3 regions of the Clostridium sp. 'deep sea' genome follow, and region 2 is predicted to be linked to each of the others. Evidence: predicted binding sites of a transcription regulator. Region 2 holds the regulator's gene; each other region holds the start of a gene.
The links. Region 2 encodes LexA, which represses DNA repair genes until DNA is damaged. Its sites were predicted from a motif close to CNAACANNTGTTNG; they were not measured.
Positions count from the first base shown of each region.

Region 1: a site for LexA is predicted at 9,899-9,912, ahead of uvrB (excinuclease ABC subunit UvrB). Genes of this name have one in related genera too.
Region 3: a site for LexA is predicted at 1,395-1,408, ahead of uvrA (excinuclease ABC subunit UvrA). Genes of this name have one in related genera too.

Region 1 covers NZ_CP063353.1:2,140,056-2,152,006, reverse strand. Annotated here, with positions in the region: gene greA (transcription elongation factor GreA) at 1-424, shown strand, start outside; partial or broken gene lysS (lysine--tRNA ligase) at 437-1,932, shown strand; gene IMX26_RS09925 (hypothetical protein) at 2,054-2,245, shown strand; gene IMX26_RS09920 (tetratricopeptide repeat protein) at 2,274-3,299, shown strand; gene IMX26_RS09915 (hypothetical protein) at 3,376-3,798, opposite strand; gene IMX26_RS09910 (ribonuclease J) at 3,989-5,650, opposite strand; gene IMX26_RS09905 (creatininase family protein) at 5,932-6,654, shown strand; gene ftsE (cell division ATP-binding protein FtsE) at 7,016-7,711, shown strand; gene ftsX (permease-like cell division protein FtsX) at 7,692-8,576, shown strand; gene IMX26_RS09890 (peptidoglycan DD-metalloendopeptidase family protein) at 8,605-9,738, shown strand; gene uvrB (excinuclease ABC subunit UvrB) at 10,027-11,951, shown strand, end outside.
Region 2 covers NZ_CP063353.1:577,341-589,291, reverse strand. Annotated here, with positions in the region: gene IMX26_RS02790 (MATE family efflux transporter) at 1-1,264, shown strand, start outside; gene IMX26_RS02785 (AraC family transcriptional regulator) at 2,235-3,167, shown strand; gene IMX26_RS02780 (excinuclease ABC subunit UvrA) at 3,200-5,560, shown strand; gene IMX26_RS02775 (serine hydrolase) at 5,553-6,557, shown strand; gene IMX26_RS02770 (hypothetical protein) at 6,881-7,480, shown strand; gene IMX26_RS02765 (methionine gamma-lyase family protein) at 7,714-8,997, shown strand; gene IMX26_RS02760 (hypothetical protein) at 9,169-9,543, opposite strand; gene lexA (transcriptional repressor LexA) at 9,891-10,502, opposite strand; gene trmL (tRNA (uridine(34)/cytosine(34)/5-carboxymethylaminomethyluridine(34)-2'-O)-methyltransferase TrmL) at 10,589-11,041, shown strand; gene IMX26_RS02745 (class I SAM-dependent DNA methyltransferase) at 11,652-11,951, shown strand, end outside.
Region 3 covers NZ_CP063353.1:2,131,403-2,139,772, reverse strand. Annotated here, with positions in the region: gene IMX26_RS09880 (TIGR04076 family protein) at 1-258, shown strand, start outside; gene IMX26_RS09875 (N-acetyltransferase) at 332-1,084, shown strand; gene uvrA (excinuclease ABC subunit UvrA) at 1,473-4,286, shown strand; gene uvrC (excinuclease ABC subunit UvrC) at 4,386-6,230, shown strand; gene IMX26_RS09860 (DnaD domain protein) at 6,232-6,999, shown strand; gene IMX26_RS09855 (ATP-binding protein) at 7,016-8,023, shown strand; gene IMX26_RS09850 (DUF2089 domain-containing protein) at 8,219-8,370, shown strand, end outside.

The DNA of each region.
Region 1 (11,951 bases), 1.6 Mb from region 2:
AGAACAAGAATTAAAGAATTTAAAGTCAGTAAAACGTCAAGAAATTTCTGCTCGAATAAAGGAAGCCATTTCATTAGGTGACTTAAGTGAAAACTCAGAATACAATGAAGCAAAACTAGAGCAAGCAGCCTGTGAAATGCGTATTTCAGAATTAGAAGAAACATTAACCAGAGTTGAAATCATTCAAATGAATGAGAATAAAGATGTAGTGTCTTTAGGTACAAGAATTGTATTAAGAGATATAGAGTATAATGAAGATGAGGAGTATATAATTGTTGGATCAGCTGAAGCTAATCCACGTAAAGGTAGAATTTCAAACGAATCACCTGTTGGTCAAGCTGTAATAGGCAAGAAAAAAGGTGATATTATTGAAGTTAGTGTACCTGTAGGTACTATTAAATACGAAATAGTCGACATTAAATAGAAAAGTGGGGGAATCACCTTGCAGCAAGAAAATATTCAAAGTCAAAATGAATTATTACAAGTAAGAAGAGACAAGCTTAATAAGCTAAAAGAGATGGGATTTGACCCATTTGGTGAAACCAATGCTAAGTATGAGGTTGCAAATTCAGCAGCAGAAATTAATGATAATTTTGAGCAATATGAGGGCAAAGAAGTTTCTGTAGCTGGTAGATTAATGACAATGCGAGGTCAGGGTAAAGCTGGCTTCGCTAATATACAAGACTTAACCGGTAAAATTCAAATTTATGTGCGTAAAGATGTTGTTGGAGAAGAGCAGTTTGCCATTTTTAAACTGCTTGATATTGGTGACATAATAGGTGTTATTGGGGAAGTTTTTAAAACAAAAAAGGTGAAATTAGTTTAAGAGTAAAACAATTAACCCTTTTAACTAAGTCATTAAGACCATTGCCTGATAAATGGCATGGTTTAAAAGATGTAGATACTCGATATCGTAAACGTTACATTGACTTAATAACTAACCAAGATGTAATGAATACCTTTATAGCGCGTAGTAAAATTATTCAGGAAATTCGTAATTATTTAAATGAGCGTGGCTTTTTAGAAGTTGAAACACCATCTATGCATGCACATGCAACTGGTGCAACTGCTCGTCCATTTATTACTCACCATAATACTTTAGATATGCAAATGGTATTACGAGTTGAAACAGAGCTTTATTTAAAGCGATTAATTGTCGGTGGAATGGAAAAGGTTTATGAAATTGGTCGTATCTTTAGAAACGAAGGTATTTCTACCCGTCATAATCCTGAGTTTACAAGTATTGAACTCTATTGGGCATACCATGACTATCATGATATTATGAAGTTAACAGAAGATATGGTTGTTCATGTAGCTCAAAAAGTAAGTGGCTCAAGTAAACTAATGTGTGAAGGCAAAGAGTTAGATTTTACTGCTCCCTGGAATAGAATGACTATGGTAGAGGCTGTTAAAAAGTATGCTAACATAGACTTTAATTCTTTTAGTACTGATCAAGAAGCACGTGATGCAGCTAAATCTGTAAACGTTGTTATAAAAGATAATATGACATGGGGACAAGTATTAAATACAGTTTTTGAAGAAAAATGCGAAGAGCATTTAATTCAACCCGTATTTATTTATGATTATCCTGTAGAGGTTTCACCATTAGCAAAAAGAAAACTAAACGATAGTCGCTTAACAGCTAGATTTGAGGCATTTGCCAATGGACGTGAGTTGGGTAATGCATTTTCTGAGTTAAACGACCCCGATGATCAAAGACAAAGATTCATTGATCAGTTAAAAGAGCGTGAGCAAGAAGATAGACCAGAAAAACATGTGTTAGATACTGATTATGTAGAGGCGCTTGAAATAGGCTTGCCTCCAACTGGTGGTTTAGGAATTGGTATAGATAGATTAATAATGTTATTAACAGATTCTGCTTCTATAAGAGATGTTATTTTATTCCCTACTATGCGTCCACGTGAAGAGTAAATAAGTAATAAGTTTATACTATGTTTTAACAAAAATAAGAGTAAATTATTATGGGGCTCTCATAACAAGTGCCCCTATAATTTATTATATATTAAATAATTATAAAAAAGGGAGTTAGGATATGGTTAGTATATTGGCATTTTTGATTGGTGCTGTTATTATTTATGGTGTAACTGCAAAACCATCGTTTTTATGGAATAATTATAAAGTTGTAAGACTTAGAAAAACTGTTGGTGATAGTGCAGCGCAAAAAATACATATTGTAATAGGTGTTATATTTATTGTTATTGGAATTGTTAAGTTGTTTAGTTAAAGTGTTATTTAAGTTGGGAGTATAGCTTATGTTATTAGGAGTTTTTTTAGTTTTAGTAGGTTTATTTTGTTGGTTTGCAGCCCTAACTAAAGTAAGTTTTTTTTGGGAGTCTCGTAAAGCTAAAAATCTAAGAAAAATTATTGGTGATGCGGGAGCAAGAATTTTGTATTTGGTTTTAGGTTTAGTAATAATTGGTAGTGGAATCTTTTTAGGTGGTATGAAAGTTTATGAGTCTCGTGCTGACAAGCTTTATGATCAGGGAAGTTACCAAGAGGGATTAGATATCTATTATAAACTTCATAGTTACTTAAAAGATGATATTAATTATATGAACGGGATAGCTTTTGGAAATTTTATGTTAGAAAACTATGAAGAATCACAGAAATATGCAGAATTATCTGTTTCTAAAAATAAAAAAGAAAATCAAGATGCTAATGTTTTGTTAGCTTGGTCTTTGGCTCGTCAAAATAAGCTTGATGAGGCGATAGCTGCTTTAAAGCATTATTTACAAGAGCAGCCAGAGTCTGGATTTATTTATTCAGAGTTAGGCAACCTTTATTATATCAATAATCAGCTTGAAGAGTCTGCTGATAATTATAAAAAAGCAATTGAGTTTGATGCTGATAATGGTAAAAATTATTTAAATCTTGCTGAGGTTTATTATAAAGACAAAAAATATCAAGAAGAAATTGCTGTTTATAATAAAATGATAGAAAATAGTATTGAGGTTATTAATGTAGAGCATGATGATACCTACAAAACAGTTTATTATAATATAGGGGTTTCCTACTATAAGATTGAAAATTATGAAAAATCAGAAGAGAGCTTTAGTAAATCTTTAGAATTAGATAATGGTAATGCAGATTGTTGGTATTTTTTAGCTAGTAGTCAGGCAGTATTAAAGAAGAAACCGGCTGAGGTTTTAAAGTCTTTAGAAGAATGTTTTAAGTTGAATAAAGAGTATGTAGAAGTAGTAAAAACAGATGCAGACTTTTCAACTATGTTACAATACCCACAAATAATAGCCTTAATTGAGGAATATTCCAAAAAATAAATTTTCTATATAAAAGAGAATTATAGAGGGTGAAACACATAAAACTTGTGATTCACCTTCTTTTTTATATAAAATCTTATAGCTTACGTTTTAAAAGTTTTTTTGCTCTATCACTTTTACTAAGATAATTCATATTAACTAACATGTAATAAATGGTTGGTATTAAACCACCCTTGACAATTGGCTCTAAAATTGCATATTTATAACCCCAAAAATTATTATAAGCTATCAAAACACCCCATAAAACACACAATACAAATAAAAATCCTATAGATCCAATTATTCTATCGTGTAAGTAGGTTAAAGGATTTGAGTAATTAAACAATGGAAGTTTAAAAATATACTTACCTATAAAATCTCCTATAAAAAATATAGCAAATACTTGAAAAAGACAGTTTAAAATATAGGGTACTTTAATAACATTAGAAAATAGTAAAAAGACTAATTGACTACAAATAACTAAAATTACAAATAAAATACATGGTTTTGCTTTCATCAATTACACGCTCCAAACTTAATTTTATTAAGAATTTTATAACTGCTTACTAAAACAATATTCCTGTTATTAATATATTCAATTTAAATCGAATATATTATTCTATTAATATAATAATATTTATTTACGTCATAGTCAAATAAATATTAAAGTAAAAAATGGGCTTTCACTGTAGTGAAAGCCCATTTAAAAGTTATATTTCCATAATTATTGGTAAAATCATTGGTCTTCTTCCTGTTTGCTCATATAAATAGTTTTGTAATACCTGTCTCATTCTATTTTTTAGTGGCGCCCAATCAGTTATGCCCGAGGCTAGCTGATCTTCCAGAGCTAGACGCACCTTATGAGCTGCCTCATCAAGTAAATCTTCTGATTCTTTAACATATACAAACCCACGAGTAACTATTGTTGGACCACTTAAAATTTGTCGAGATTGTTTATTAATTGCAACTACAGATGTTAGTACTCCATATTGAGCTAACATATGGCGATCTCTTAATACAACTTTACCAACATCCCCAATGCCTCTTCCATCTATTAAAATTCTACCTGATTCAACAGTATCTGATACTAATGCTTCTTTTTCGTTCATTACTAATACATCGCCATTATTGAGCATAAAAATATTATTTGGATCAATACCTAAACTAGTTGCAATTAGTCTATAGGCATTTTTATGCTGATATTCGCCATGAAACGGTATTACATACTTGGGCTTTACCAAGTGTAACATCATTTTTAGCTCCTCAGCACTGGCGTGACCAGATACATGTACCTGAGCATCTCTTGTAGTAATAACGGTGGCTCCATTATATGTTAAAGCATTAATGATTCTATTAACTAGTTTTTCGTTGCCTGGAATAGGGCTGCTTGACATAATTACTGTGTCGTGAGTTCCAATTTTTATTTGAGCATGTCTATTAAAGGCCATTCTAGTAAGTGCCGCTAAAGGCTCACCTTGACTACCTGTTGAAATGATTAGTATTTTTTCTGGTGGATATAAATCTGTATCCTCAGTTTCAATATAGGTATTAGGGGGAATATCTAAGTAGCCTAATTCGTTTGATATCCTTACATTATTAACCATGCTTCTGCCAATAACAGCAACTTTACGATCGTGTTTATGAGCTAGTTGAAATATTTGCTGTATTCTATGAATATTAGAAGCAAAGGTAGCCATTATTATTCTATTTGTAGTATTTCTAATAATATTATCAAGAACATCACCCACTACTTTTTCGGATGGAGTATAACCAGAATGAATAGCGTTTGTTACATCACAAAACAAGGCCAATACTCCTGTGTCTCCATAGTCTGCTAGTCGATGATAGTCTGTAACATTGCCGTCTACAGGGGTTTGATCAAATTTAAAGTCACCTGTGTGTAGAATAATACCAGCAGGGGTATTTATGGCTAAGGCAGCACCATCTGGAATACTGTGATTAACACGAATAAACTCAATTGCAAAAGATCCTGCTCCAATAACATCGCCAATTTCAACAACATTTAAGGTATAGTTTGTAATATCGTAATCCTTTAGCTTACATTCAACTAAACCTAGGGTCAGTTTTGTTCCATAAACAGGAACATTAATTTCTTGTAATAAATAAGAAATAGCTCCTATATGATCTTCATGTCCATGGGTTAAAAATATGGCTTTCACTAAATTACGATTTTCTATTAAATACGTCATGTCGGGAATAACATAGTCTATTCCTAATAATTCATCGTCAGGAAACATGATACCCGCATCGATAACGATAATATCATCTTGATATCGAAGGGCATACATATTTTTTCCTATTTCATTTACTCCACCTAATGGAATAAATAAAATGTTATTTTTACTATTCATATATTTTCTCCTAATTCTTGTTAGGGTTGCTCTTTCTTCTTTAGCATAACCCTATTTCTAACTATTGATTAAAAAATTTAAAAGATATATTTTGGTAGACAAAAAATTGTCCATATCAAAAAAGCCGGTAAGTACTGCTTACCGGAAAATGAAATATAACCCGTATCCTTTAATACATTGCATACAGTATATCATAAGCAAGTATCTACGTACAGTACGAAGGAATTTACCACTTTGGCTAGAAGTATAGCTACTAAATTATATGAATAGGAGGCAATACAATGTTCTTATCAACTTTAAATATGCATAAATTTATTAAATTTCAAGAAACGGTCAATACCGTTATAATACCTATTGGTACCTTTGAGGCTCATGGACCACATTGTCCGTTAGGAACTGATTTTATAATACCTAATAAATTAGTTGAAAATATCAACAATGAATTAGATGATAAAATTTTTGTAGCACCTACAGTTAATTATGGTAGCTCTTGGGGTTTAGGTGTTTTTCCTGGTACTGTTAATATAAGTAATGAAACAATGGCTTGTTATATAGAGGAAATAGGAAATGGATTTTTAACATGGGGAATCGATAATATTGTACTATTAAACGGGCACGGTGGTAATGGTCCTGCATTAAGGATAGCTGCTCAACATATGGCAGACCATGGTGCAAACGTGCTTGTTGTTAATTGGTGGTCTGATTATATGTCGGATATATTAGAGATATGTGAAAGCCGTGGACATGCAGGTGAGGATGAGACATCTGTAATGTTAGCAATTACCCCAGAGTTTGTTGACATGCAATATGCGCCAACAAACAAAAATGAAACAATTGGTAAAATATACACTGCTGACTTGGCTTATAAAAGTATGGAGAATGCAATAACGGGGGATGCAACTAAAGCCAGTGCTGAAAAGGGACAAAAAATACTAGCTGTGGTAACTAAAAATATAATTGATTTATTACAAAGCTTTATGATAGGTAAATTTTTTAAAGAATAATTGTAAATTTTACAACTAAATTAAAATAACAAAAAAAGTAAAAATAAGTCGAACAAAATGTTAAGTGCCTAGGTCTAAGGGTTGCTTAACATTTTTTTTGATTGTTTTTGAGTTTATATATTAAAATTTGATAACAAAGCCTAAATTTTACTTGCTAAATTTGCTTTAAACCATTAAATTATAAGTAGACATATTTTGATAAAATATTACTAGATGTTCTATATTTCGCTAAGCAAATAATAAGCAAGTCAATTTAAGCTTTGATTTGTTTATTTGTGGTTTATCAATAACTGTTTTGTAAATTTTATTTTGCTTATTAAGAATAATGTTATCAACTAAGATTTAAGCCGGAGGGTTAAAAGTGCTTGTATTTAAAAATGTAGAGAAATCATATTCTAAAAATGTTAAAGCGATTGATGATCTTAGTATGAATATTAAAAAAGGAGATTTTGTATTTTTAGTTGGACCAAATGGTGCAGGTAAATCTACACTTCTTAGATTAATATCCTGTGAAGAGAGGCCTACTACTGGTTCTATTTATTTTAATGGTACCGATACCTCTCGCTTAAGATTAAGAAAAATTCCTTATATAAGAAGAAAAATGGGGATAGTGTTTCAGGATTTTAAACTGCTCCCTAACTTATCTGTGTTTGATAACATTGCCTATTCCTTACAGGTTATTGGGTTACCAAAAGATAAGGTAAATAAAAGGGTCGATGAGGTATTAAAGATAATTGAAATGACTCATCGAAAATCTGCTTATCCAAAACAGCTTTCTGGTGGTGAGCAACAGCGTACAGCTATTGGTAGAGCAATAGCCAACTGGCCTTTGCTAATTTTGGCTGATGAACCTACTGGAAATCTAGACCCAGATATGACTAGGTCTGTTATGAGCTTATTTTCACGCATAAATAATGCAGGAACAACAGTAGTGATGGCAACGCATGATAAAGATATTGTGAATAAAATGCAACGAAGAGTAATTATGATTAATAAAGGTCGACTTGTTAGAGATGATGCTAGAGGAGGATACAGCAGTGTTTTACAAAATGGGTAATCATCTTAAAACGGCATTTAGAAACCTAATTAGAAATAGCTGGATGTCGACGGCGGCTATTTCAACGGTAATGGTTTGTTTGCTAATTGCTGGTACAGTTGTGTTATTAATCTCTAATGTGAACTGCTTTGTGGATCAAGTAGAGTCTGAACTTGTGATAAAAATATTTTTAGAAGATGGAATAGCTTTAGATAGTAAGGCTTTGCTGGAAGAACGCATAAGAATACATCCAATGGTTAATGAAGTAATATATGTAGATAAAGATGCTGGGATTAATCTACTTAAACGGCAATTTGGTGATAATTCCGAGGTTTTAGATGGTTTAGATTTATATGAAATGATTCCGGATGTCTACGATATAACTGTTAAAGATTCAGCCCAAATATCTATAGTTGCAGAAGCGCTTAAAGAATTTAAAGGCATTAAAGATATCGTATACGGTAAAGAGTATATCGCAGATATAATCAATGTTACAAATGTAATAAGAATGATAGGTATAGGCTTAGCCATAGCTGTAGCTGTAGCTTCGACTTTTGTAATCTTTAATACAATAAGATTAACCGTATTAATGAGAAGTGATGAAATAACCATTATGCGATATGTTGGTGCTACAAATTGGTATATTAGATGGCCATTTATTTTAGAGGGCTGGCTCATTGGCTTGTTTGGCTCTTTAGTTGCAGGAGGCATCTTGGTTTATGCTTATAAGCAGTTTTCCTTGTGGTTTTCAGGGCTTATACAGTATGTTCAGGTTGTGCCAACAGCTACAATCAACACTCAACTTTGGGTATTTTTAGCAATTGGGGGATCATTCTTAGGTATCTTTGGTAGTACAATATCAATGAGAAAGTTTCTTAAACTTTAGTGACTAATAAAACGAAAGGAATAATAGAATGGGTAAACTAAAAAAGTTGTCAGTAATTTTAATAGTAGTATTATTAGTCATGCAAGTTACCATAACAGAGGCTAAAGATGCAGGGCAATTACAAAAGGAATTAATGGATGCAAAAAATGACTTATCAAGTCTTAAAGATAAAATTGATGCAAATGACAATAAACAAAAAGCAACTGCTTATCAGCTTAAAAAATTAAATAGTCAAATAACCGAAACTGAACGCAAAATAAATGTTTTAGAAGAAAAAATAGTTGAATTAGAAACTTCAATATCAAATAGCGAGCAAGCATTAGACCAAGAATTAGAGAATTTAAAAGAACGTGAAGATTTATTGGGTGGCCGTGTACAAGCAATTTATAAATATAGTTCTTTAAGTTATGTTTCAATATTGTTTAAATCAGAAAGTTTAGCTGACTTTTTAAGCAGATACACTATGATGCGTAAACTTATCACTGTAGATAGAGAGTTAATAAAAGAGATAAGCGATAAACGAGTGCAGCTAGAAGCAGAAAAAAAGAGTTTAGAAGAAGCTAAGCAGGCTATGGAATTACAAAGAGAAACAGTTGAGTGCCGTAGAACCGAGTATCAAACTCGTTCTGCTCAACGTAATGCCTTAATGAAGTCTTTAAAAGAAGATAAGAAAGAATTTGAAAAAGCTCTTAACGATTTAGAAGAGACCTCTAAAAAGTTAGAAAAAGAGCTACAAGCCATGGGAGAACCAAGCTCAGTTGGTACTGGTAAGTTTACTTGGCCAACTCCTGGTACAACATGGGTTACTTCGCCATTTGGTTACAGAAATCACCCTGTTACAGGTAAAAGAAGCTTCCACAGAGGTATTGATATTGGAATTGGCTATGGGAAAAATATTTATGCTTCTGATGGTGGCACAGTAGTTCACTCAGGTAGTTACGGAAACTACGGTTTAGCAGTAGTAATTAACCATGGTAATGGAAAATCTTCATTATACGCCCATAACAGCAAGCTCTTAGTTAAAAAAGGACAAGTTGTATCAAAGGGACAACTTATTTCTAAGTGTGGTATAACAGGTTTAAGTACTGGTCCACATTTACACTTTGAGATAAGAAACAATGGAACACCATCAAATCCTATGAATTATGTTAAAAAGAGATAATTCAAACTAGTAAAAATTAAGATTAACATAAACATATATAGCCTAAAATTTACAATAATGCTTGTGGATTTTAGGCTATTATTTTATTTAAAGTAATTTACCTAACTCTTTAAAGCTTAAAAATTTTACTATAAAACACATTGGATATAATACTTGACAGCAAACACTAGTTTGTGTATAGTCAAAAGACTATAGCATGTGAGGTTAAACATGTATTTGTGTAGCAGTAAAAGATTTTTGTAGTTTTTTGATATACTTAATATAGTAAATGGAGCAGGAGGGGATTATATGAGTGAGAATAAATTTAAGTTGGTTTCGCAGTATACACCTAAAGGAGATCAACCAAATGCCATTAATGAGTTAGCAAATGGCCTAAATGATGGTTTAAAACATCAGGTTTTATTGGGTGTAACAGGCTCAGGTAAAACTTATACTATAGCAAATGTAATAGAAAAAGTTCAGAGACCAACCTTGGTTTTAGCTCATAATAAAACCCTAGCCGCTCAACTATGTAGTGAATTTAAAGAGTTTTTTCCTAATAATGCGGTAGAGTATTTTGTTAGTTATTATGATTATTATCAGCCAGAGGCCTATGTTCCTAGCACTGATACCTATATTGAAAAAGATGCCTCAATTAACGATGAAATAGATAAACTTCGTCACTCAGCCACCTCTGCATTATCTGAGCGAAGAGATGTAATTATTGTAGCCTCAATATCATGCATTTACGGTCTTGGTTCCCCCGAGTACTATTATAAATTAGCCTTGTCTTTAAGGCCTGGTATGGTACGCAGTAGAGATGAAATATTGCGTCATTTGGTAGACATTCAATATACTAGAAACGATATGAATTTTCAGCGTGGTACCTTTAGAGTACGGGGCGATATTTTAGAGGTTTTTCCTGCTTCTAATAACGAAATAGCTATTAGAGTAGAGTTTTGGGGTGATGAAATAGAGCGTATAACCGAAATTAATAGCCTAACAGGTGAAATAATGGCAGACCGTAATCACGTTGCCATTTACCCTAAGTCTCACTTTGTAACCTCCGAAGAAAATATAGAGCGTGCTGCTATTGATATAGAGGCAGAATTAGAAGTGCAGCTTAAAAATATGAGAGATGCTGGCAAGTTGTTAGAGGCACAAAGACTCGAGCAAAGAACTCGCTATGATTTAGAGATGATAAGAGAGCTAGGTTTTTGCAAAGGTATAGAGAACTACTCACGCCATTTAGATGGTCGAAAAGAGGGTGATCCTTCTTATACACTTATAGACTATTTTCCTGATGATTTTTTAATGGTAGTTGATGAGTCTCATGTGTCTATGCCGCAAGCAAGGGGTATGTACTTTGGAGACAGATCACGTAAAATGACTCTAGTAGACCATGGCTTTAGGTTGCCAAGTGCTGTAGACAATAGGCCATTAAAATTTGAAGAGTTGGTGGAAAGACTAAAACAAGTCATTTATGTATCAGCCACACCGGGGCCTTATGAATTAGAGAAAAAGCAAAAACTTGTAGAGCAAATAATTAGACCAACAGGATTAATTGATCCTATGATAGAGGTTCGACCAATTGATGGTCAAATAGATGATTTATATAGTGAAATACTAAAAACTATTGCTAAAGAAGAACGGGTATTAGTCACAACTCTCACAAAACGAATGGCTGAAGATTTAACAGACTACTTTAAAGAGCAAGGTTTACGAGTGAAATATCTCCACCATGATATAGATGCTATTGAACGTATGGAGCTAATTAGAGACTTAAGAGTTGGTGCTTATGACATTTTAATTGGTATAAACCTCTTAAGAGAGGGGCTAGACATACCAGAGGTTTCTTTAGTAACAATATTAGATGCCGATAAAGAAGGCTTTTTAAGGTCGGAGACCTCCTTAGTGCAAACTATTGGTAGGGCAGCCCGAAACTCTAATGGTAAGGTTATAATGTATGCCGATCGAATGACTGGCTCAATGGAACGAGCAATTAATGAAACTAATCGTCGGCGTAATATTCAGGTTAACTACAATCAAGAGCATAATATCACTCCTCAAACAATTAAAAAGTCAGTAAGGGGTTTGTTAAAGGTTTCAAAAGTAGCAGAGGAGCAAGCTGATTACCTTTCTACTAAGAGCATAAAGCGCTTAAGTCGTTTGGATGCTAAACAGTTAATAATGAACTTAGAGCAAGAGATGTTACAGGCAGCTAAAGAACTAGA
Region 2 (11,951 bases):
CATGGTGTTAACCTCATGTGTTACTATAGTTGACGGTTATTTTGTATCAACCATTATTAATAAAGAGGCATTAGCAGCTATAAATTTAGGGCTACCAATTCTATATGTTTTTTTAGCAGTCGGCATAATGATAGGAGTAGGTGGTAGTTCAATAGCAGGCAGAAAACTAGGCGAACAGCAAAAAAATAAGAGCATAAATGTCTTTAATCAAACCTTAGTTACTGCATTTGTTGTATTACTGCTTTTAAGCGTCATTTTTATTGTGGCTCTAAAACCAATTTTAAGTATAACTAAGCTTAATAGTTTTACTGAAAAAACAATGTTGCAGTATTATAAAATTATGTTATGGATTTATCCCTTTATGCTGCTAAATGTTATATTCGGTATGTTTTTACGAACCGAGTCTAAACATAGCTTATTTATGTTAAATACCATAGTAACAACTGTTATAAATATAGTTTTAGATTATGTTTTTATGGTGGTATTAAAGCTGGGAGTTAGTGGAGCTGCTTATTCATCGGCCATAGCTGTATTAGCTGGTACTTTGTTAATGGTAACTTACTTTTTAAATCCCAAAACAATGTTTAAGTTTGGTAAATATCAGTTTAATAAGGCTGACCTAATACAAACTTTTACTAATGGTAGTTCGGAGTTTATAGGGCAAATTGCATTTTCAATCACCATGTTCTTTTTAAATCTAGTAATCTTGAAAAGGATTGGCTTAGATGGTATAGCGGCAATGACCATTATAGGTTATTCTCGTTATATATATGAAATGATAGTTACGGGATTTGGTCAAGGCATTTCGCCTATGATAAGCTATCACTTTGGAGCACAAGAAAATGAACTCTGTGACAAGGTAAGAAGTTATACCAGTAAAATTGTATTAGTTTTAGGTTTTTTGTTTTTTGGTTTAGTTATATTTGCCGGAAAATACTACGCCATGATTTTCACAAAAGATACTGGTTTAATCAACTTAGTTATGAATGGTTTTAAGCTGTTTGCTTTTTCATTTATTTTAACAGGTTACAATATGATTAGTTCATTTTTCTTTACATCTATTGGATTCGCTAAACAGTCAGCTCTAATTTCGTCAATGCGTGGATTAATTTTATTATCAATCAATATTTTCTTACTACCATTGCTTTTTGGGCAAAATGGCATTTGGTTAATAGCCTCAGTAACCGAACTTGGTACATTTGTAATTGCTTATATGCTCTTATGCAAATATAAACAAAGAGATACCGAAAGAGCAGTAGTTTAGCAAAAGGAGTTAAACCCCAGTAATTATGTGCAGTAACTTTTACCGTAGTGGAGGGCTTAATGTCCTCCTTCTTTGATAGTAGATTTACTTTGAGAAATAAAAGATTAAAAGATTTTTTAAACCACAAAGAGCACCAAGAACACGAAGAAAAGAGTAAAGAGTAAATGTTAACAACTATCGCAATGTAGGGGTTGATTCCATATCAACCCGCAATATAGCAATCGTTTATCAAACACTTTAAAGCATATTTGTAAAGTAAAACTCATTTTAATAATAATTGTTCTACAACTTTGTACTTCTATTGTACTGGCAGAGCAGTCACTACAAAGCAGTAATGTTTAACGTAGTGGAGGGCTTAATGTCCTCCTGTTTAAAGAGTAGATTTACTTTAAAAATAATAAGAATAAAAGATTTTTTTTACCAACAAGAACACTAAGAATGAGTTATAGTAATTTCTATAACTACAGGTTTATAAATATAACTTTTCGTTGATTGAAAGATTTAGGCTGGCACAAGACCAGCCACTACAAAGTAGGCATGGTAACTGTAAGTATCATTTATGCAATAATTATCATTGTATAGTAAAAGAGTGGTTAAGCTATAAGTAAGATTTTTAAATCACTAATTGAGATAATCCTGCAACCTCTTCGTGCCCTTTGTGCCTATACCATAACTGTGCAGTTACCGTATTTTGCAACATGGATTGACTATAGATGAAGGTGCTGATGCGTAAGGATTACTTCTGCATTACCATCTTCTTTTCTCTTTGCGCACTTTGTGATGCGAATATAACATTAACAATTTACTGCAAGTTTAATTTTTAAATGATAGCTTTCATAATATACATTTTTAAACCACAAATCATATCTGTTATGGTACTATTCATTTACTTGGTAAATGTAGTTTGCATCTAATTTTAGTTAATGATATCTTTTCTTATATGTAATACTTTTTAGGTAGGAGTGATAACATGAACCAAAAATATAAAGAACAAGTTTACAATGAATACATATTTAGAATAAATAAAGTTCAGGACTATATTGAAGCTAACTTAAATGGAGATTTATCATTAAACACACTTGCAGCTATTTCTGGCTTTTCAAAATATCACTTTTGTAGAATTTTTAGAGGCATAATTAAAGAAACCATATTAAGCTATATTAATAGAATACGTTTAGAGAGAGCTATGAGCTTTATTAGGCATAACCCAGCAATGAGTATTACAGATATAGCCATGATGTTTGGTTATTCTGATTCGGCTGTATTTGCTCGCTCTTTTAAAAAGCACTATTCCGTAAGTGCTTCTGAGATAAGAAAAAATTATGTAAAAGACATAATAGAGAGCAAGAATGGCAAAGCCAATATAAAATTAGCAGGCTACAATAAAGGGGTGTGCAGTAATAAACACACACAAATAAAAGGCAGTATTGAGGTTAAAAATATTAAAGAAATAAAGGCAATATATTTAAGACATTTAGGATGTTATGAAGAATTAGTTAGTAAATTCCCGAAGATGTTAGGTGAACTTTTAGACTTTGCGAAATCTAGTAATCTTGTTACGAGAGAATTAAAGCCCTTTGCTATTTACCATGATAATCCCGAATTTACTAAAAAACATAACCTTAAAACTAGTGTTTGTTTAGTAGTAAATGCTACAGCAAAAGTTGAAGGTAAAATAGGTTTTTTAACAATACCTAGTGGTAAATATGCAATTGGACACTTTGAGCTCAAAAACCCTATTGATTATAGTAAAGCGTGGGACTATTTATACGGTGAGTGGTTACCCAAAAGTGGTTTTCAGCCAAACAATGGTTATAATTTTGAGATGTATATGAATAACCCTAACAATCATGCCCAAAATCTACACTTCACAGATATCTATTTGCCAATTAAAGCCATGTAACCTCAATTAAAGCCTACATTAAGAGGTGGACTATGAAAAACATAAAAATAACAGGTGCATGTATTCATAATCTAAAGAATCTAAACGTTTTGATACCAAAAAATAAAATAGTTGTTATAACAGGAGTAAGTGGGTCAGGTAAATCAAGTCTTGCCTTTGATATAGTTTTTGAAGAAGGGCGTAAACAATACCTACAGTCTTTAGGAGTATTTGCAGAATTAAATGCTGAAGAAAAATATGAGAGTATAGCAGGCTTAGGACCAACAATAGCAGTACAGCAAAATATAATTCGCCAAAGTAATCCTCGCTCTACCGTAGGTACAAAAACAAGTTTGCTGAAAATGTTAGCACTATTGTATTCACTTGAGGGTACAACGCTATGTTCTGTTTGTGATACAGTTCTTTTAAATGAAAAATGCCCTAACTGTGGTAATAAAGAAGAACATTTACCTACCAGCTACTTTTTATATAATAATTCCGATGGCATGTGTCTTAAGTGCTCTGGCAAAGGCTTTTACTATGAAATAGACTTGCAAAAGCTCATACCAAACCAAAAAACAACCCTAAAAGAGGTATTTGAAATAGTAAATCCATCACCTGGGTTTAAAAAACTATTCTACAAAAAATATAAGGAATATTTAAACACAGCCTTTTACTCAATTCCTGATGAGGTTAAAATAGATATTTTATATGGCAAATATGTAAGCAATAATAGTCAACACAGAAGCTATTGTTTGCACAGAATTTTTGAAGCACGTTACCTAAAATATGAAGATAATTCAGGTGGATTATATAACAAGGTAAAATGTACAGATTGCGATGGCTACCGTATTGGTAAAGAGGCTCAAAGGGTATTGTTAAATGGTAAACATATTGGGCAACTTTGTAACATGACGCTTAAAGAGCTACAGCAATTTGTGATAGAGTTAGCAGAAAAAATAAAAACAACTTTAGCAGCAAATTTACTACAAGATATTCAATTAAAACTAAATAGTTTATGTAGCTCTCATTTAGGCCATTTAAGCCTCTACCGAGAGGTAGCTAGTTTAAGTGGTGGTGAGCTACAACGACTCTTTTTATACACCCATTTACACAGTAAAATGGAGTCATTAATATATGTACTCGATGAACCAACTGCTGGCTTACATGAGTCAGAAAAAATTCATATTTTAGAGTCGTTAAAAAGGTTAAAAGACTTAGGAAATACGGTAATAATAGTAGAACACGATAAAAACACCATTGAAATAGCAGATTATATCATAGATATAGGGCCTAAAGCTGGAGTAGAGGGTGGTTTTATAGTTTATGAAGGTAATTATCAGGGGCTATTAGCATGTAAGGAATCAATTACTGGGCAGTATCTCGCTGGTAAAATCAAAATGCCCAAACGACAACTTAAAAGAATTATGAAAACCAATAATAACATTACAATAAAGAATGCAAATAGCAATAACCTTAAAAATATTTCTGTAAACATTCCTTTAAATGCTTTAGTTGGTATAGCTGGAGTATCGGGTAGTGGAAAAAGCTCTTTAATATCCAATACCTTAATAACTGGCTTAAAAAGTCATTTTAATAAAAACACTAAGTATCACAATAACCTAAGTGGTTTAGAAAATATCTCTGGTTATATTGAGGTAGCTCAAATGCCCATAGGCAGAAATAAAAACTCTAATGTGGTGTCATATATAGGTTTATGGGAGAAAATTCGCAAAATCTTTGCTGAGCAAAAATCAGCTCGTGAACAACAGTTATCAGCGGGGCATTTTTCCTTTAACTCTAAAGGTGCTTGCCCAGAGTGTGGTGGTACTGGTCAAGAAAAACTATGGCTTGGTGGTAACTTTTTTATTTACAATGTGTGTAAAGAATGTAATGGTAAAAGATATAATGAAACAGCTTTAGCTGTTACCTATCATAACAAAAACATTGTAGATATCTTAAATATGACTGTAGCAGAGGCAGTCACCTTTTTTAAAGATAATCAGTATATTAATAATACTTTAAAAATACTAAATAGTATTGGAATGGGCTATATTAAGCTAGGTCAACCAACACCTACTCTTAGCGGTGGTGAAGCACAAAGAATTAAACTGGCTAAAGAAATAGGTAAAAAGAGAAAAGGCAATATCCTTTATGTGTTAGATGAACCAACTGTAGGACTTAGCCTATATGATAGCTCAAAGTTAATTAAGTTACTCGACGAACTAGTAGCTAAAGGTAACTCAGTAATTGTAATAGAACATGATCCAAATGTATTATCGGTGTGTGATTGGTTAATTGAGCTTGGCCCTAAAGGTGGTGCAGAAGGTGGATTAATTATAGCTGAAGGTTCACCAGCTGACCTAAAAATTAGTAAAACTTCAGTTACTGGGAGGTTTTTAGATAATGAGTAAAGCTAAGTTTGAGTTTATTCATAAAGAGTTAAATGAAGTAGACATGCAAAATTTGATACCTAAGTTTGAGCAAACTATTAATGCTCAATACAAAAGCATAAATGGCTTAATGATTATGCGTAAAGGCTTTGTGGTTTACGAAAAATACTTTAATGGTTATAAACAAAATGATAACCATATCATTGCCTCTGTAACGAAAAGCTTCACCTCAGCTTTAATTGGCATTGCCATAGATAAAGGTTTAATAAAAAGTGTTAATGAAAAGGTAGTAGACTTTTTTCCTAATTATCCAACTGATTTTAGAGATATTGTAAAACGCTCTATTACTATAAAACAACTTTTAACAATGACTGCTCCCGTACCGTGGAAGTATGATCCATTAGATAGGTTAAGGCGACAAAAAGATTGGGCTAAGTATGTCCTTGATCAATATAGTGGTAATCAGGCAATAGGGAGGTTTAAGTATAATACTGCAGGTACTCATTTATTGTCTGCTATTATCACAAAAGCCACAGGCATGTGTGCCCGCGAGTTTGCCAATAAACATTTGTTTACAGCAATTGGTATAGAGCCAATTGCAGATCATAAACAAGTAGGTTTTAGCCTTAATGATGTCTTTAGCAATAAAAATTCTGGCTGGATCAAAGACCCTCAAGGTCATAATACGGGTGGCTGGGGTTTAAACCTAAGCGTTAGAGATATGGCTCGCTTTGGCTTGTTGTATTTAAACAACGGTAAATGGCTTAATAAGCAAGTAATCTCTAAAAGCTGGATTAAAGAATCTACTGCAATGAATGAGAATAAGTACGGTTATTTATGGTGGTTAATAGATGAAGATAATATTAAAGGATACATGGCAGCAGGCTCAGGTGGCAACCATATCTTCTGTATTCCAGATAAAGATTTAGTAGTTGTAATAGCCTCAAAGATTACTATGAAGTCAAAGGATAGGTTGCCTTTGTTGGTTGACTGTGTTTTACCAGCTGTGCTGTCATAATTAAGTTTAGCAAGGCGTTATACACTAAAAAACTCAAAAAGATATATTAGCAATATTATCTGTATGAGTTTTTTAATTTATGCGTATTTTTTAATGTAAGATATTTTGCACGCAAAAATCAATGCTATGCCTTTATCTAAACTCAATTCTATGAGCCTAGGTTGGGCGATACTCTACTTTATTAAGAAATATTTTAATAGTTTCTAAATCAAATCATGTTAAAATTCATTGAACATTTGTAACTGTTTTAGTAATATATAAGTTAATATCTATTATTTAGCTGTATAGTAATATAATCTGTTTTATCTTGGAGATGATATAATATGATTTCAAAAAAAACTTTAGTATATACTTCACTATTTATAGTTTGTGCATTAGTAATATTTTTTGCATTGCCTTTTAACAAAACTAAGCCAGTGATAAAACCATACATCATTGAAAACAAAAACATTAATACAAGTTACAGTTACGAAAATGCAAATTATAATTTGAAGGAATATACTATACAAAATTTAAGCGATAGCTATGAGGTTAAGGTTATTTTTGAGCTTTATGAAGATGGACATTTAAAAAAAGTACTTGAAAAATCTAAAAAGTGTATTTATGAGAATAGTAATCTTGATGTCGATATTGGTCTTCATGTAATTACACAGCAAAAAGATAACGGTAAGATTAACATGATATTTGCTCTGAAAAATGATACCTATGTAGGCTATACTTCTATGGAGGATTTAAATTTTAATATTAATGAATACTCTATAGAGACAAAAACTAATTTTAGTCCAAAAGTTGATGAGGAATATACTATTTTATCGTATTTAGTTAATTTAAAAGAGAACTGCAAAGAGCCAGAAAAAATAGAGAATTATAAATATGCCTATTTCCTTAAGCTAAATTATACTAAAATAAATAGTACTAATTAATAATTTCACAATAATCTCTAGTGTTATATTACGATTGCCAAGCAATCACACCACGTTATTTTAAGTGCAACGAAAAAATAACACAAACCGAGAGCGTAGCAAACACAAAACGAATACCTTTAGGTATTCACACCCCAAAAAATTAAAGCAGACTTGCTCCCTAAAGAGCAAGTCTGCTTATAATTTTTGATAAGATATGCTACAATACAATAAGTAAAATTTGGAGGAAAACAATGAGTTTTTTAGCCTTAAAAGAGATATTAAATGTAAATAATCAACTTTTAACTCTTGCAGATAATGCCTTATTAAGCTGCGAGCAAAGCTTTAAAGAGATACGTGAAACAGCAAGGTATAATCAAGCAAGGGTATTAAAATCTTTTCAGGAGCACGGTGTTACAGACATGCATCTACAGGGTAGCACTGGTTATGGCTATAGTGATTTAGGCAGAGATACTCTTGATGAGATATATGCAGAAGTGTTTTATAGCGAGTCAGCAGTAGTAAGAGGTCAGTTTGTTTCTGGTACCCATGCTATCTCGGCAGCTATGCAGGGTTTGTTATTAGCTGGAGACGAGCTAATCTTTGCTGGAGGTTATCCCTACGATACTTTACATAAAGTAGTGGGGTGGACTAGTGACTCTAAACACTCTCTATTAAATAAAGGTGTTAAAGTAAAGGTTATTAATACCACTAAAAGTGGTGATTTAGATACAACTAGTATTGTAAATAACATTACAGCTAAAACTAAAATGGTACATTTTCAACGTTCGCGTGGATATACCACCCGTAGAGCATGGAGTTGTGCTGAGGTAGAGCCTGTATTTAAAGCAATTAAAAAAGTAAACCCTAATATAATTATTTTTGTAGATAACTGCTATGGAGAGTTTGTTGAAAAGCTTGAGCCTACCTCAGTAGGAGCAGACGTGATGGCTGGCTCTTTAATAAAAAACCCTGGTGGTGGTTTAGCACTATGGGGTGGTTATATAGTAGGTAAAGAGCAATTTATAAATGATATTATGGACTACTGTGTAGCACCAGGGTTAGGCAGAGATATGGGTGGAACCCAAAATATTATAAGAAGCTTTTATCACGGCTTATTTTTAGCTCCCCATGTAGTGGGTCAAGCCTTAATGGGGGCGGTTTTTGCTGCCAATATTTTCGAAAAACTAAACCTAACTGTTGATCCTAAAGCAAATGAGCAAAGATACGATATCATTCAGTCAGTAAACATGAAAAATAAAGAGCAATTAATTGCCTTTTGTGAGGGCATTCAAAAGGGTTCACCAGTTGACTCTATGGCTAATCCTATACCAGGAATGTTACCAGGTTATGATCACGAAGTTATAATGGCAGCCGGTACATTTATACAGGGTGCTTCAATAGAATTTTCAGCCGACGCTCCCGTAATTGAGCCTTATACAGTATACATGCAGGGTGGACAAATGTTAGAGCATATAGAGTTAGGCATAATAACTGCACTAAATCACATGATAAAAAAGGGTGTTCTTGAAGTTTAATTATAAGTAACAATAAAAGTATTTAAAGTTTGTAGTGAACGACCTCTGTGTCGTTCATATGTGGAAATTAAGGTAAAGTGGTTTATTTACATTAGTCTGTTAACAAAATGTCGGGTATTATTAGCTGATGATGAAGACCGAACTGGTCTTATTAGTACAGCAATTTGAATTTCAACTTGCAACATTTGATTTTGAACCTCTATGTTTAAAATAATAAGGTACTATCGTTATTGATTGCACAATATAATATGTAACAATTGTAATAACAATAGTTTTCAAATAACTAAAATGTTCTGGTGCTTTAATAAAACAGAATGATAAACTTAAGATAAAGGCAATTAGAGTCATAATCAATTGATTTTTTTGGATATCTACTAATAAATCTGGTTTTATTTTTGGTTTTAATAAGAGCTCTGCTATAAGAAACATAGAACCAGCTAATATAAGAATTAATGGATACCGATAAGCTTTTGTAATTGAAAAGGTGAAAATAGGAATTGAAATTAATACGGTTACTATATATGATAAAAATAAAGGTTTTTTCACAAGCCAGCACTCCTAATATTTATTATATACATCTATATTACCATAATAAGTTATAATAGTAATCGTTTACTTAAATAGTATCAAGTCATTTAGTAAAGTTATCATATTTAAACATACACCGATACAATTGTATCTTTACGGAGGTTATCCCTACGATACTTTACATAAAGTAGTGGGGTGGACTAGAATTAAAAGTTAAAATAGTATGTAGAGTTTGTAGTGAACGACCTCTGTGTCGTTCATATGTGGAAATTAAGGTAAAGTGGTTTATTTACAATAAGCAATGTGTAATATAAAAAATCACATCCCCAAAAGGCTGTGATTTTAGTGATTTTTATTAAAGCAAATTACATCTGCCTAAATAAACCTATAACTTTACCAAGAATTGAAACGTTTTTAGCAATAATGGGTGGATATGCTGGGTTTTCGGGTTGAAGCCTAACATGGTCGCTTTCTTTGTAAAAGGTTTTTACTGTAGCTTCATCATCAAGCATAGCAACAACTATGTCTCCGTTTTCAGCAATTTTTTGCTGACGTACAATTACAAAGTCGCCATCGTTAATGCCTCGCTCAATCATACTTTCGCCGGATATTTGCAGCATAAACATAGTATCACTTTTCACCATATAAGTGGGTAGTGGAAAATACTCTTCTATGTTTTCTTGAGCTAGAATTGGCATACCAGCAGTTACTCTACCTACTAACGGTATTTTGGCTATGCCTGAGTTAAGTAATTGCACATTTTCATCTAAAATTTCAATTGCTCTTGGCTTGGCAGGGTCGCGCCTTATGTAGCCTTTTTCTTCAAGCCGAACCAAATGATTATAAACAGTAGCGCTAGATTTTAAGCCAACTTTGGCACAAATCTCTCGAACTGATGGCGGATAACCATTGTCCTGACTTGCTTCACATATGTAGTTATAAATTTGTTCTTGTCTCTTGGTTAAAGATTTTTTCATACCTATCCCTGCTTTGCTCTTTTTTTGTTATTATATCAGTGAAAATATTAAGTTGTCAAAACAATTGTTTGCTAGGAGAGATAAAAATGTTTAATATTGTTTTAGTAGAACCTGTAATACCCCCCAACACTGGCAATATTGCCCGTACGTGCGCAATAACTGGCTCTAAACTGCACTTAGTTAAGCCCCTAGGGTTTTCTATTTCGGATAAACATTTAAAGCGTGCAGGGCTAGATTATTGGTCGAGTGTTGATGTAACCGTACACGAAAGTCTCGAGGAATTTTTAGTGTATATGGGAGATGCAGATTTTTATTTGGCAACAACTAAAAGTACTAACCTATATACAGATTTTAAATATAAACCTAATGATTATATATTGTTTGGCTGCGAAACCAAGGGTTTACCAGAGCCACTGCTTCATAAACACGCCGAGAGATGTATTACCTTACCCATGAAGGGCAATTTAAGGTCGCTAAACTTATCTAATGCAGCAGCAATTGTAGTGTATGAGGCATGGAGACAAAATGGGTTTGAATAAAAACCTTTTTTTCATAAGAAAAATAAGGTACCTTAAAAAAGAATAGTAAAACAAGCTTTTTTTGTAGTGAAAACATTTAAATAATAATGAATTTTGAATACGGTGAAATAACTCCCTAATAAAACAACTCACTTCGTCAGATACTATGGATTCATTATAAAGCTCCGTCAGACCGCACTGAAACGCCGTCCATGGCTAAGCAGTGCTTTCGTAACGTCCTGTTACTCATTCTGACTCCGCATTATAATTCATCTCATAGTATATTTTTCCTTGTTCAACTGTTTTTTTATGGAGAAATTCCACCTCACGTAATTGTAATAATCAAGTCTCAGCCCATTATCAAAGTATGATCCCGTAGTGAATGACCTCTGTGTCATTCATTTGTGGTTAATTAAGGAAACGTAAATTACCATAAGTAAATATCATAGGGGCAAATTCTATATTTGCCTTTTTAAAATGTTTATTTAAATAATTAACGTCTTTTTTATTACTATATCTGGAATAAATATGCCATATAAGTTAAAATCAATTTAGTGTTAAAAATTAATAATTATATATAAAAATATAATAAACTATATATTATAGTTTATTAGCTGAGGAGAATCATATCATGCAAAACTTCAATGATAAGGTGAATTTTATATGGAAGATTGCAGAATTACTACGTGGGCCATATAAACCAGAAAAATATAGAGATGTTATGTTGCCTATGGCAGTTATAAGACGCTTCGATTGTTTACTTAAAGATACAAAAAAAACTGTAATAGAAAAAGCTAAAACAACTGATATTGAACCTATCTTAAATAAAACAGCCGGTTTCAATTTCTCAAATAAATCTAGTTTTATTAATTTTAATAGTTTATTAAATGATTCATCAAATATAAAAGCAAATTTCGAAAACTATCTACAA
Region 3 (8,370 bases), 1.6 Mb from region 2:
GGCGAAGAAATCGGAGATAAATATACCTGTACCTATGGGTGTCCTGTAAATGCAGATGGGCAGGGTATCTGCTCCAAAGTAATGATGATGATGTACCCAATTATGGAGGCTGTTAGAAGTGGTGGAGATTTAGAGAACGTTGGCGGAAATAGTAAATACAGCAAGGATATTGTATGTCCAGATGGCTGTGTTAGGTTTAGACTAACAGCAAAAAACCTTGGTAATGAGAATTTTTATAAAGGTAAGTTTTTCGATTAAATTGATTTTTTTTATGTTCAGTTTATAAGGTGAAATACTAAAAGAAGAATCACAGTTTGAAGTGAGGGTACACATGAGTAATGATTTTATTAACTTAACAACAGATAACCTTTTTGATGAGCATTTATGTTGCATTATTCGCAGCAAAAAGTTTCATCAAGGTATTGACTCAAAGCGACAATGGCTTGCTGACCGACTAAATGAAGGACATGTCTTTAGAAAGTTAAATGCAAGAGCTACAGTTTTTATTGAATATGCTCCCCTAGAAACTGCTTGGGTTCCCATAACTGGTGATAACTATTATTATGTGTATTGTTTATGGGTTTCTGGTAGTTACAAAGGAAAAGGATATGCAAAATCACTGATGCAGTACTGTATAGCTGATGCCAAAGAAAAGGGTAAATCAGGCATTTGTATGTTAGGAGCAAAAAGGCAAAAATCATGGCTTTCTAACCAATCGTTTGCAAAAAAGTTTGCTTTTGAGGTTGTTGATACTACAGATTATGGATATGAGTTGCTGGCACTGTCTCTTGATGGATCAGAGCCAAGGTTTGCACAGAATGTTAAAAACCAAGAAATCGAAAGTGAAGAACTAACAATTTATTATGATATGCAATGCCCATATGTTTATCAAAATATCGAGATGATAAAACAGTATTGTGAAATAAATAACGTTCCTGTATCTTTAATTCAGGTGGATACGCTCCAAAAAGCAAAGCAGTTACCTTGTGTTTTTAATAACTGGGCTGTGTTTTATAAAGGTAAATTTGAGACAGTAAACTTGTTGTTAGATGTTAAAACTTTAAAGAGAATACTAAAAAAATAAAAATTTAGTATTTTGGGCTTTTACATAATTATTGAACTGTATTCAATAGCGGAAATAGGAATTAACAAATTAAGACATAAATAAAGGAACGCGTTAGCCGATTATGGTTACCCGCGTTCTTTTCCGTATGAGGTGTTGTTTTATAATCTGTTACTAATTTAAGGCTATACTATTTAAGCCTTGCATTTGTGCACTTTTACCTTGTTTGTTTGGTTTTAAACCCAACATATTTACGCAATGTTAAAATAATATTTTAAACAATGCTTGTCACATCTGTTTTTTTTATCTATAATAAGAATATTGCATAAAGCGAATGTATGTTCGATAAATTAACAAGTTAATTATAGATAATTTTATCATATCTAAAATTGATGTGGAGGTATGTTTAGTGGCTCAAAAAAAAATTGTAATAAGGGGTGCTCGTGAGCATAACTTAAAAAACATAGATGTTGAAATACCGCGTGATAACTTGGTTGTTATTACAGGATTAAGTGGCTCAGGTAAGAGCTCTTTGGCTTTTGATACTATTTACGCCGAGGGTCAAAGGCGTTATGTTGAGTCTTTATCTGCTTATGCTCGGCAGTTTTTAGGACAAATGAAAAAGCCAGATGTTGATTCTATTGAAGGATTGTCACCAGCCATATCAATTGATCAAAAAACAACCAGCAGAAACCCCAGATCTACAGTGGGAACTGTAACTGAAATTTACGATTATTTAAGACTTTTATATGCCCGTATTGGAGTTCCACATTGTCCTAATGGTCATGGACCAATAACTCAGCAAACAGTTCAACAAATAGTAGATAAAATATTAAAAATCCCCGAGCAAACTAGGTTTCAGGTGTTAGCGCCAGTAGTAAGAGGAAAAAAGGGACAGCACTTAAATCTGTTAGCTGATTTAAGGCGAGAGGGTTATGTAAGGGTACGTATAGATAAAAAGGTATACCAACTGGAAGAAGAAATAGTTTTAGAGAAAAACAAAAAACACAACATAGCAGTTATTGTTGACAGATTAGTTATTAAGGATGGCATAAAGCAGCGGTTAACAGACTCTCTTGAAACGGCCTTAAAACTAGGTAATGATTTAGTGATAATAGACGTAATAGATCAAGAAGAACAGCTTTATAGCACCAGATATGCATGCCCTCATTGTGGATTTAGCTTGGGTGAACTTGAGCCTCGGATGTTTTCATTTAACAGCCCCTTTGGAGCTTGTAGTGAGTGTAGCGGTTTAGGTTATAAAAGAGAGGTTGACCCTAATAAGGTTATTTTAGATGATAGTCTATCAATTAATGAGGGAGCTATAACCCCGTGGAACCTAAAGAATACAAATTATTATCCCCAACTACTGAAGGGTGTTAAAAAAACCTTTGGCATAGACTTAAATAAACCGTGGAAAGAGCTTAGCGAAAAAGATAAAGATTTAATGCTTTATGGTAATAATAAAGTGAAAATTAAAATGAAATATAAGTTTATTCACGGTGGAGTAAGAAACTACGAAACTTACTTTGAAGGAGTTATTAATTATTTAGAGCGTCGCTATGAAGAGGGCTCCGAGAATAGAGAGTCACTAGAGCAGTATATGAGCTTAACTCCTTGTGCCAAGTGTAAAGGAAAAAGATTACGTAATGAGAGTTTAGCTGTGTTAGTAGATAAATATAACATTGCAGATATAACTAATTTATCAATAAAAAAAGCTCTTAAAGCCTTTAATGAATTTAATTTGACTGAGAAACAAGAGTTTATCGGTAATCAAATTATTAAGGAGATTAAAGCACGGCTTAATTTTTTAAATAACGTTGGTTTAGATTATTTAACTCTAAGTAGAAAAGCAGGAACTTTATCTGGTGGTGAGGCTCAGCGAATTAGGCTAGCAACCCAAATAGGATCTGGCTTAACAGGAGTTGTATATATTTTAGACGAACCTAGTATTGGTTTACATCAACGAGATAATAGCCGGTTAATTCAAACCCTAAAAAGGCTAAAAAATCTTGGTAATACCTTAATAATAGTAGAGCATGACGAAGAAACCATGCAAGAAGCGGATTATATAATTGATATTGGTCCAAGAGCTGGTTTGCATGGTGGAGAGATTATTGCAGCAGGAACCCTTGATGAAATAAAAAAGATTGAGGGTTCAATAACTGGTCAGTATTTATCAGGAAAAATGCAAATTACCACACCTAGCGAGAGAAGACAACCTAATGGTAAATGGCTTACTGTTGTAGGTGCAAGTGAAAATAACCTTAAAGATATTGATGTTAGTATTCCTCTAGGATTATTCACCTGCGTAACTGGGGTATCTGGCTCAGGCAAATCGTCGTTAGTTAATCAAATACTGTATAAATCATTGTCTCGTAATTTAAACAGAAGCAAATTGTTTCCTGGCAAACATATTAGTATTGAGGGTTTAGAATATTTAGACAAGGTAATTGAAATAGATCAGTCTCCCATTGGCAGAACACCCAGAAGTAATCCTGCAACCTATACCAAAACATTTGATATAATTAGGGATCTTTATGCAGAAACCTCATTAGCTAAAATGAGGGGTTATAAAAAAGGTCGCTTTAGCTTTAATATAAAAGGTGGTCGCTGCGAGGCTTGTAAAGGTGATGGCATAATTAAAATTGAGATGCATTTTTTACCAGATGTATATGTACCTTGTGAGGTTTGTGGAGGAAAACGTTATAATAGAGAGGCTCTTCAAGTTTTATATAAAGATAAGTCAATAGCAGATGTGTTAGAAATGACCGTAGATCAAGCTTTAGAGTTCTTTAAAAATGTTCCTCGTATTGCTAAAAAGCTGCAAACATTACAGGATGTTGGCTTAGGCTATCTTCATTTAGGTCAACCTGCTACCCAATTGTCTGGTGGTGAGGCTCAGCGTATTAAACTAGCCACTGAACTAAGCAAACGAGCAACGGGAAAAACTATTTATATTTTGGACGAGCCAACAACTGGTTTGCATATGGATGATATATCTAAGTTATTGACTGTTTTACAAAGACTAGCTGATGGTGGTAATACAGTGGTAGTGATAGAGCATAATTTAGATGTTATTAAATGTGCAGATTATATTATAGATCTAGGCCCAGAGGGTGGAGAGAATGGTGGTTTAATTATAGCCACAGGTACACCTGAGCAGGTAGCTAATATAGAGCACTCTTATACCGGCCAATTTCTTAAAAAAATACTAAAGTAATAATATTTAGGGGGCGCTTATTTGAATGAGCTGTCCCCTTTATAATTAAAAGTGTTATAATTAAAATTGATATTACTAGAATAGCTAGGAGCTAAATAAATGAGTCAGCTAATTAGAGATAAACTAAAACTTTTACCAGACATGCCTGGTTCCTATATAATGAAAAATTGTGATGGCAAAATCATATATGTAGGTAAGGCCGTTAATCTTAAAAATAGAGTACGCTCCTATTTTAATTCTTTTCATAGCCATGACCCCAAAACTCAAGAGTTAGTATCTAATATATATGACTTTGAGTATATTGTTACAGATACCGAGATAGAGGCGTTGGTGCTTGAAAGTATTTTAATTCAAAAACATCAACCCAAATACAATATCCGTATACCTGATAATAAACACTTTTTATATATTAAAATTAATAAAAATCTGCTTTATCCTCGCTTAGAGTCAGCTTATAAAGTAAGTAAAGATAAATCAACTTATTTTGGGCCTTTTCCAAATTCATGGGCAGTTCGAAACTTAGTTGATGTGCTTAGTAAAGTATTTAAGCTAAGAACCTGTAAAAAGGTAATAACAACAGATAAAAAAGATAGAGCTTGTTTAAAATACCATATAAAATTATGTTTAGGTCCTTGTATTAAAGCCATAAATGTTGAGGATTATCATGCTAGGTTAGAGAAAGCTATAAGATATTTAAACGGTGAAGAGCGTGAAATAATAAATGAATTAACATCAGAAATGGATAATGCTGCCCAAAATTTGCAATTCGAAAAAGCGGCCAGAATTAGAGACAATATAAAAAGCCTGTCAAAAGTTTTAGAAAAACAGAAAATAGTATCGGGAAAAGGTGAAAATTCTGATATTATATCTTTAGCCAGAGGTGTAGAGGACGTATGCACTATAGTTATGTTTATGCGTGATGGTCATATTGTGGGTAGAGATATAAATGTTATAGAGGGTGGAGTAGAAAAGCGTTCTGAGGATATTTTAACTGCCTTTGTAAAACAGTACTATGTATTAGATACCTTTATACCCCGTAATATAATTGTTGACGGCGAAATATATGACCAACAATTGTTAGAAGAATGGCTTACAGATAAAAAGAAAAGCAAAGTATATATTCATATACCTCAACGAGGCGATAAAAAAAGACTAGCATTAATGGCTCGTAAAAATGCAATGCTTGCCGTTGAGGAGCGCTGGAAACAAAGGGGCAGTCATGATGATATTCGCCAAGGAACAATGAGTGAACTAGCTCACTTCTTAAAGTTGCCAACAACACCCAAAAGAATAGAATGTTACGATATATCTAATACTCAGGGTCAACAAAGTGTTGGTTCTATGGTAGTATTTATAGATGGACAGGCTGCAAAAAAACATTACAGAAGATTTAGAATAAAAACAGTAGAGGGTCCAGATGATTTTTCTAGTTTAAAAGAGGTTTTGGAGAGAAGATTAAAAAAACTCAACTCAAACGATTTATCTTTTGGTCAAACTCCCGATCTAATAATTATAGATGGTGGTATGGGGCAACTTAGCTCAGTAATGACTATTGTTCAAAAACTATCCGCTACCGATATAACTATAGTGAGTTTGGCGAAAAGAGAAGAGCTAATATATAGACCAGGTAGTAAAATACCCATAGAGTTGCCAAGGCAGTCTCGAAGCCTTTATTTGGTACAAAGAATAAGAGACGAGGCGCATAGATTTGCTATTGAGTATCATAGAAATCTTAGGTCTAAAAGGCAAAAAAGCAGTACGCTGCTTAAAATTCAAGGCATAAGTACTGTTAGGCAACGAAACTTAATGAAAGAGTTTGGCAGCATAAAATCAATCTCTAAAGCTAGTGTTAAACAGCTCTTAGAAGTTAAGTCAATGAACAAAGCTGCGGCAAACGCAGTTTATCAATATTTTAATGGTTCTAAAAAAGAGAGAGGTGAGTAGTATGGCTGATGGTTTTAAAATAAGAAGTGGTGTAAAAAGAGATAATGTAACCTGCATTCCTAACGAGATTTGGGATTTATATTTACCCCATATTGGAGGCATAGGTGTTTTAGTTTACACCTTTTTTTATAGATTAGTTAGTCAAAGAAATAAAGTAGATTTTGAGTACATGGCTAATGAATTACAGTTACATTACGAAGATGTGTTTAAAGCTATTGGATCCTTAGTAGAGATTGAGTTGATTGAGTTTACAGGTACTGCTAATACTACCTTAAAAATCAATGACCCCAAAGATAAAGATCAGTTTCACAGATATATGCAATCTCGTAAGGCAAGTAGGAGTACAAGAGCTGAAGACAATAAAAAGCGGGAAGAGCTTGAAATACAACATCGTAATGATAGTATTTATAATATTGCAGAAAAAGAATATGGCAGGCCTCTTCGTTCTTCTGAATTTAGAACTTTAGCTTCATTAGAAGATGATTTCTCACGAGATTTAATTGTAGAGGCAATAGCAAGGTCAGTTTTAAATCAAGCTTTTAATCTACAGTATGTTCAGAGTATTCTTCATAATTGGAAGCTAAAGGGTATAAAAACATTGAGTGATGTGCAATTTGATGATGAAAATTACAAAAAACGCAAAAGTAGTAAAAGCAATAAAAGTAATAAAAGTAAAAAAACAACTCCATTGGTTAAAAAAAGTTCGAATGATAAATCGTTATCCAGTATGTATGATGAAAGAATGAAAAAACAAGGCTTAAAAAAATAAAATTCAGGTGATTTAAATGATTATTCCTAGTGGAGAAAAAAAGACCCAAAACTATAATAAGGCATATGAACGAGCCCAGTTTTGGTATAACAAGTACCCCAAGCTTGAAAGGCTTGATACTCAAATTGCCGACACCTTGTTATCGTTTAGTAATAATAATTCAAATGAAGTTGTTACAAAACTAAAAACAATTCAGGCAGAACATCAAGATTTTTTGGCAAAACACAAAATTCCCAAAGACTATAAATCACCAAAGTTTGAGTGTGAGAAATGTCAGGATAGCGGATGGGTTGAGGAAGTAGATTATCGAGCTAGTAAACTATATGGTTATGAAATTAAGAGAGTTGTAAAATGCAATTGTTTAGTTAAAGCACAAAAGCAAATGCTTATAAATAATTATTTTAAGGCGTCATGTTTAACACCCATAATGAAAAAACAAACCTTTAATAGGTTTAGACTAGATGTATATAGTGATATAGAATTTGAACATGAACATTCCCATAGGCAATTAATGCATTCTAATTTATTGGTGGCTCAAGATTTTGTAAAAAAAATGTATAAGGTTTCTAATGGAGTATTAGGATTTGATGTTAAAGGCTTGTATCTAGAAGGTAATCCTGGGGTTGGAAAAACTTTTTTATGTTCAGCAATAGCTAATAGCTTACTTAAAAGAAACGTACCGGTATTGTATTTGCCATTTGTAGATTTTATGCAACAGCTTAGAGGAACTATCAGCGATAATCGCAAAAAAGTAGACGAGTATATTGAGGCAGCTAGAGAAGTAGATGTTCTGATACTTGACGATTTAGGAGCAGAAAGCATTACAGACTTTTCTCAAGAGGTTTTGTTTTCTATCATTAATTACCGAACTAGTTGTTTAAATAAACCCATAATAATTTCAAGCAATTATACAATAAAAGAATTAAGAAACAGTATATACCATGCTAGAATAGCCTCTCGAATTCAAAAACACTCGGATATTTTACACTGTGTCGGAGATGATTTACGGGAGATAATTAAATAGATTAGTGCAAAATTGGCTATGCTACAGTAGAAGAGACTGTAATAGCCTTTTTTATTACCTAAATAAAGATATTGTAAGTAAATATTGATATTTTAAATATTTAAATTAAAAATATGTTGACATTGTTTAAAAACATTAATATAATTAATGTAAAGATTAATATTATTAATAAAGATAATGAATGGTGGTGTTACTATGTATGATGCTCCTGGTAAGTGCCCAGTGTGTGATAATAATTTGAGTGTAGCAGTTTTGAAATGTAATAGGTGTAAAACTGAATTAAGTGGTAGTTTTAAGCTAAGTAAATTCTGCCAATTAGATGATGAAATGAAAGAATTTGTAGAGGT